3 regions of the Paenibacillus sp. G34 genome follow, and region 1 is predicted to be linked to each of the others. Evidence: riboswitches for the same ligand, from Rfam matches in the RefSeq annotation. Region 1 holds a riboswitch; each other region holds the start of a gene.
The links. Region 1 has a riboswitch for cyclic di-AMP ahead of AC1VYS_RS07030 (hypothetical protein). Riboswitches for the same ligand answer to the same signal wherever they lie in the genome.
Positions count from the first base shown of each region.

Region 1 (2,269 bases):
TAGAAATATGCTGGAAGAGTGGGTGAGCACTGGAACCATTGACGTCAATTTTCTCAAACATAGGGAAGCTTACGCCATAATTCATCTGGCAGAACTCCGCAATATCATCGGAAGAGCCTTTCTCCTGCGCGAATTGGTTGCTTGGGAATCCAAGCACTTCGAACGGAGCGTCCTGGAATTTATCCTGCAGTTCCTGCAGGCCTTTGAATTGAGGGGTGAGACCACATTGACTCGCGGTATTCACAATTAACAACACTTTGCCTCGATATTGGGACATCTCAATCTCTTGTCCACGTAGGGTGTTTACTTTGAAATCATAGACTGACATGGGGATTGCCTCCATCCTATTTTTCTTGATATGTTTATTATATTTTAAGCAATTAAATAATGCAAAACTTATTTTGATTTATCGTTGTTATGTTCATTCGCTAATTGGAAGTTCCGCATAGGTGAGGAATGTACAAATTAATTTTCGTGCGGCTGAGAATTAGATAGCTTGGATGAGATGGATGGCGTATAACCTCATTGTAAGCGTTATTATTAATGTATATTGCCGGAAATCTGACGATTCGGTGATCTGTGTGCACTTTACATGATCATGGCACGGGTGTATGATTCATATCGTAATTTGAATTTTAATTAAACTGTACATGAAAAACGAAACAAACGATAATATCGATCGATCTTTTACTTAAGATTTACGAACGATGTTTTAATCGCTGAGTTTCCATTCGTAGTGGGTGGAAAACGGGGGAACCAACAGGGTGTGCTGTGTTACAGCAGCAGACATCCATGGGGTGAATTTTCCGGTGACAGCCGGAAATAGGGCGACTCTCGCGCCCGAATCCGTCAGCTAACCTCGTAAGCGTTAAAGGGAGAGGCAACAAACCGCACGCTGGTTCATGGCGCTTTTGCCATGGATTATTTAAGAAGCGTTCCGGAGGCCTTGGTCCCCACGCTTCTTTTTTGTTGTCTTTTCACGCCAAGGGAGGAACGAATGATGGATACAGAGATGATTTTGGTAACGGCTCCGAATGAAGCTGGACGTAAATTTGTTAAATTGCTGATGTACAAAAAAATGCCTTTTGCCGTTCTGACAAACAGCGCTGGTGAGGAGCGCAAACTTCGCCGCATTGGGGTAGAACACGTCATTCGTATGAATACGGCAGCGGCTGAAAAATGGTTTTTGCCGCAGGGTAGTGTAGGAAATGTATTTATTTTTGAAAATAGTTTGAATTTGACCTGCCGTTACCTGCAGATTTGCCGCTCGTGGACTTCAAAGTCTTTGTGTGTGATCACCGAGCAGAGCCATCCTAAAGGGATTTATCGGGGTATGGGAGCAGATAAAATCGTATATTCATTGAATGGAGAAGTCGGCTTTCTTCTCAATAGCTGTAACAAACCGCAAGCTGAAGTCAGCAGCTTGTGATTGATTCGATGTAAGGTGCCTGCTATAATTGCAGCTATGGACTAACGGAATTTGAGGAGACTCATGCTTGTCGTGGGTCTTCTTTTTTTATGGATGCAGCGTGCAAGCTAGGGTAAAATGCGGCTTACAAGGAGGAATCGGCGTGCCGGATATTGCCGGATTGAAGTGGTTGTTTTTTGATGTGGGGGATACGCTGGTGGACGAATGGGAGCCTGTAGACGATATCATCGGGCAGTTTGTTCGAGAAGCCGGCGCTTACGGTTATCCAGTTACAATTGAAGCGGTGCGAGAGCTGTTTGCAATCTGTTATCGCAAGTATGAACAATGGCCCATGAAAGTTGCCATACGTACATACATTCATGATGAAGATCACCGCATTCAGATTCAGGACAAGCTAAAATTCCGTAAAGAACTGGAGCGACCGTTCCCTTCCGCAACCAAGGTGCTTGAGCAGCTTTCGCAGCACTATCGTATTGGCATTATTGCCAATCAGAGCCCTGGTACTGAAGCAAGACTAGAGAGCTACGGACTTCGAAAATATGTTGATGTTCTGGCATGTTCGGCAGAAGAAGGGGTGTCCAAGCCTGATCCGGAGTTGTATGCGGTTGCTTTGAAGCAGGCGGGATGCGCTCCAGAAGAAGCGGTGATGGTCGGAGATCGAATCGATAATGATATCATGCCAGCGCGTAGTTTGGGGTTACGCACGATTCGTATTTTGCAAGGGTACGGAAGGTTCCAGCCAGAGCTATCGGATGACGAGCGCGCAGACTGGACAGTGGCGTCTCTGGATGAACTACTTCCATTACTTATACCTGATGAGGATACGAGCAGACCTGTATG
Region 1 is NZ_CM166469.1:1,600,549-1,602,817, forward strand. Features, by position in the region: gene AC1VYS_RS07025 (glutathione peroxidase) at 1-328, opposite strand, end outside; cyclic di-AMP (ydaO/yuaA leader) riboswitch at 708-883, shown strand; gene AC1VYS_RS07030 (hypothetical protein) at 1,001-1,429, shown strand; gene AC1VYS_RS07035 (HAD family hydrolase) at 1,572-2,269, shown strand, end outside.

Region 2 (2,269 bases), 1.5 Mb from region 1:
GTTCCTCTTCTGCTACGTTACCCAACAGACGATGTCGGAGAGCTAAGCACACTTTTATTCAAAATGGAAAGCCAGCTGAGTCTGTCTGGCCCGGAAGTCCAGCGCTATCTATGGATTCTGGGTGCCATGTTGCTGCTTCGCCTGTTGATCAGTCCACTCATTCAAGCAGGATTGCTTTACTCCCTTCAACATTACAATTCTACAGAAGAACGCATTCCTTTTATTCAGGGCATTAAAAAGTTATGGAAACCGATGCTCCTGACGCACACCATACGTACAGTACTCATACTACTTCCTGGATACTGGCTCGTTCCCATTTTGTATTCAACAATAATGGATAGCTTTCATTCTCTTCATCTATTACTTCCTGGCATCCCATATGTAGCAAGCTGGATCATCTATGGCTGGATTGTACACCATGCCGTGCTCTATATGCAGTTTGGCATTTCTGACCCTGAAGGAGAAGGACGAACTCACGGTACATTTAAGGGACTGTGGATTGCTGTACGCCGCATCTTCCCTGTCATCGGCATTGCGCTGGCGCTCGGAGTTGTTCATTTGTTTGTCTTTGGTGCATTCACATCTGCCTCATGGTTCCTGACAGGACTCTCCGGGCTGATCTTGCAACAAACCTACCCCCTTGCCCGCAGCCTGCTCAGCATGTGGAAAATTTGTAGTCATTTTCGCTTATGGCAATCGACATCAACCAGAAATGAAGATCATATAGGTTAATCCCACAATTTCGCATGCAATCTGATATCGCTTTCAAAAATAAAAATTTGTTACCATCTCATGTTAAACATTTCATTCGTTATTGCGTATAAATACACAAACCTCGACCTTTCCCCGTCAAAGGTCGAGGTTTTTTTTGCTAATTTTGCTGCTAAACGTTGCCAAAGTACTAAGCCTCTGGTACAATAATCGCAGTGAGCTTTTAGTAACAACTTTGTAATCTTTAAATCCTTATTTGTAACAACTTAAAATTAAATCCTTAAAATTAAATTTTCTTTTCTTTTTCAGGTGCAATAACTAGCATAGCCAAATTCTTGGCACCTGGGAAGCGGGGGAACCAGTTATGGGTGAATTGATCTTGAAACAGAGGGATCATAGGGGACCTTCAACCGAATCCTTAAGCTAACCTCGCAGGCGTTGGAAGGGGTATATCACTTGTTTAAGAAGAAACTTACAGCAGCAGTACTTAGCCTCACATTTGCATTATCACTTGGAGCAGGCAGCGCGTTTGCAGATTCTAAGATGGATAAAGTCATTGATTCAGCAATGGGAACTACATACAAAAGCGGAGGAACAACACTTGATGGTTTTGACTGCTCCGGATTCACACGGTATGTATTCGACAAACTAGGTATTGATTTGGCTCGTCAATCTAGCTCTCAATACGACATGGGGGATTCCGTATCTCGCATGGAGATGAGACCTGGAGATCTGGTGTTCTTTAACACAACAGGTAAAGGCGTGTCTCACGTAGGTATTTTTGTAGGAAGTGGCAAGTTCGCACATTCTTCTTCTTCCAAAGGTGTAACGATCAGCTCATTGAGTGAAGATTACTGGGCTAACCGCTACATTGGCGCTAAACGGATTATGAGCACGGACGCGTATGAGTCTTTGGCCCTCGACTAGGGACAAGCCGGAATCAACATCATACTGTAACGAAGTATAAACAGAACCGCCCGGTACATTCTCCGCAGGAATGTATCCGGCGGTTTTTTTATGCTTTCTGATCCCATGTGGTTGCTGATGCTACAATTCATGTATATGTTCCTGAACCAACATGTTATCTTCCTTCGTTGATCCGTGCCCTTATGATGTTTTTACCCAACCCGTTATAATATAAACGGAGTGATCCGTACTTTTGTTTCATTTTTTTCTGAGAATTGAAGACTTGTCAAATGGACAGGTCTTTTGTAGAGTGAACAATGAACGGATAACGGAGAGAGGAGCATGCGCTTTTATATGAAGAATGAAGCCCCTTTGACGTTTCATGTGGTGCCTATGCAGGAAGGTCATGCAGAACTCATCTGTAGCTGGCAATATGATCCGCCTTACAATATCTATAGCTGGTTGCCGTGGGAACAGATGAAAGCACTGGAAGTCGAGTTTGGAGATGCACAACTGCGAGAAGAGCAATATGCCATTGTCCTGAATCAGGATAATCATGTGTATGGTTTTGCACAGTATTTTCCGCTCCAGAATGTTACACGTATTGGCCTCGGCATGCACCCGAATCAATGTGGTCAAGGTCATGGCAAAG
Region 2 is NZ_CM166469.1:107,860-110,128, reverse strand. Features, by position in the region: gene AC1VYS_RS00515 (hypothetical protein) at 1-732, shown strand, start outside; cyclic di-AMP (ydaO/yuaA leader) riboswitch at 1,027-1,164, shown strand; gene AC1VYS_RS00510 (C40 family peptidase) at 1,168-1,638, shown strand; gene AC1VYS_RS00505 (GNAT family N-acetyltransferase) at 1,972-2,269, shown strand, end outside.
Region 2: another riboswitch for cyclic di-AMP. It lies ahead of AC1VYS_RS00510 (C40 family peptidase); the one in region 1 lies ahead of AC1VYS_RS07030 (hypothetical protein).

Region 3 (2,269 bases), 1.6 Mb from region 1:
GCAGATGTTTTCTTCGAGTTCGTTGTTACTGCTTTTTTGGTCGTTGAAGTTTTGGCCGATACCAATTGAACTTCAGGTTCTTTCACAACCGGCTTCGCCTTCGTACCTACAGCGATCACCTTATCTACACGATTGGTTGCGACCGTTTTACCCACCATCTTTTTGGAGACCAGTTCTCCGTCTTGAAATACCTTTTCGATATGCTGCACGATTGTGCCTTCCTTGCCTTTCACTACAACACGGTTATCCCCTTGGAATAAACTCGGGTCTGCCGTTTTCACAACCTTGTAAGCCATCGGTTGTTTCACATCCACTGTATGCTTTGTTACACGCACTACACGTATCTTCATATCCGCTTTAATTGCGGTTCCGAGCGCTGGATACACTTTATCATGATTTGCAACTTTAATACCTGATTGCTGAATTACACCCTGTACCGATGAATCGGTTGTATAAAGAGTCTTGGTGTCTCCGTCTGCCGTGATTTTAACTGGAACGGCCCGCTCAATAACGATTCGGTCTCCGTCGGTAATTGCCCCGTTCATGGGCATGGATACCTTGTCGTGAGGGCTGACTGTGATTGATTGCTCCTCTAACATTTCCTGAAGCATTCCTGTACGAGTCTCTACCACCTGAGCTTTGCCGTCAATAACCAGTGATACCTGCTTCCCGGCCTGACCGTAAACGACTAACAAGATCATGATTGCAAGCGCAATTGAGAATATCGCGATCAATGCCATTTGACGCAAGTTCTCATGCTTCCACCGCAACGCGAAAGACTTACTGGATGATCGTGACTCATGGGTCTCTTCTGGTTGGAATATGCCCACTTCTCCGTCCTCCTTCATAGCCTCGCCGTCTAAAGTAATGCATGATGTCTTTGACGCGACTATACCAAATTTTCTACAGAACACAGATCAGAGATAATGACCGGTTCTGCACCATGAACCCCTCTTCGCAACATGATGTCATCCTCCTGAATACCTACCGTATGATGACAATATTTCTTTTATTCAAAACAAAAAAAGCCAAAGAAAGAGTGTAAGAGACCCTTTCGTGGCTTCCGAATGATTTTGAATATCGGAAATTCATGCACGAGGTTGCCTCTCTTTTTCCGCTTGCGAGGTTAGCTGTCGGGTTCGGGCGAAAGAGAGCCGCCCTATCTTAGGTCACCCGCTCATGGCGGACGCCCTTGAATTCACCCCGAGACCCAAAGAAGAAATCAAATATGGCTTCGCAGAACATTCCGCTGCTTTTGGGTCAGCGAACGATGCGCACCGGCTAGAATCACCGATGTTTAAGCCCTATTGGTTCCCCCGCTCTCCGATAACGGAGACTCAGCGAGATTGATTCATGAAAGTAATGTTGTTTCATCGGAAAGTGTCCCTTTGTTCATCCCCCGAACATCTGTCCAATTTTCCGCACAACAATTCACTGAAAAGATGATATCCTGTTTTGATGCATGTTGTAAAGCATGGATCAAGTACGTTTTTCTAAATATTTGGTTAAAATATTGTAATATTCTTCAATTATTCGAGGCAAAGAGCAAATTACCTCTCTATAACTCCCTTTTTCACCTGATTTACTCGATTTCTTATCGAATCCCAAAACGTTCCATGGCATTTTTGGTGGTTATTGCAGCAATTTCCTCCACCGAAATGCCTTTAATTTCCGCAGCTGCTTCGGCAACCAGACGTACATGCGCTGTCTCATTCCGTTTTCCACGATAAGGGTGGGGTGTCAGATACGGGGAGTCTGTTTCCAGGAAAAATCGATCCATCGGCACTTTGGCTAGCACCTCTTTAGGCTGTTTGGCATTCTTAAATGTGACAGGTCCCCCAAAGGACAAATGGAATCCTAAATCCAGACACATTTTCGCTGTTTCCCAGCTGCCTGAGAAGGAATGCATCACACCGCCGACCTCCCCAGCCTTCTCTTCACGCAAAATACGCACAATATCCTCATGAGCATCCCGATTATGGATAACAATAGGCATATTTAATTCACGTGCCAATGCAATTTGTTGTCGTAATACGCGGTGCTGTACCTCCTTCGGTGAAGTGTCCCAGTGATAGTCAAGACCAATTTCACCGATTGCTACCACTTTTTCATGTTTGCACAATGATGCAATCCATTCCAGATCACCCTCTTGCATCGTGATCGCATCCACCGGATGCCACCCTACAGCTGCATGGATAAAATCATACGTTTCAGCCAATTTCATCGTTGTCGGAATGGTTTCCCGATTAAAACCGATGTTGATCATACG
Region 3 is NZ_CM166469.1:30,231-32,499, reverse strand. Features, by position in the region: gene AC1VYS_RS00135 (ubiquitin-like domain-containing protein) at 1-830, opposite strand, end outside; cyclic di-AMP (ydaO/yuaA leader) riboswitch at 1,100-1,353, opposite strand; gene AC1VYS_RS00130 (TatD family hydrolase) at 1,595-2,269, opposite strand, start outside.
Region 3: another riboswitch for cyclic di-AMP. It lies ahead of AC1VYS_RS00135 (ubiquitin-like domain-containing protein); the one in region 1 lies ahead of AC1VYS_RS07030 (hypothetical protein).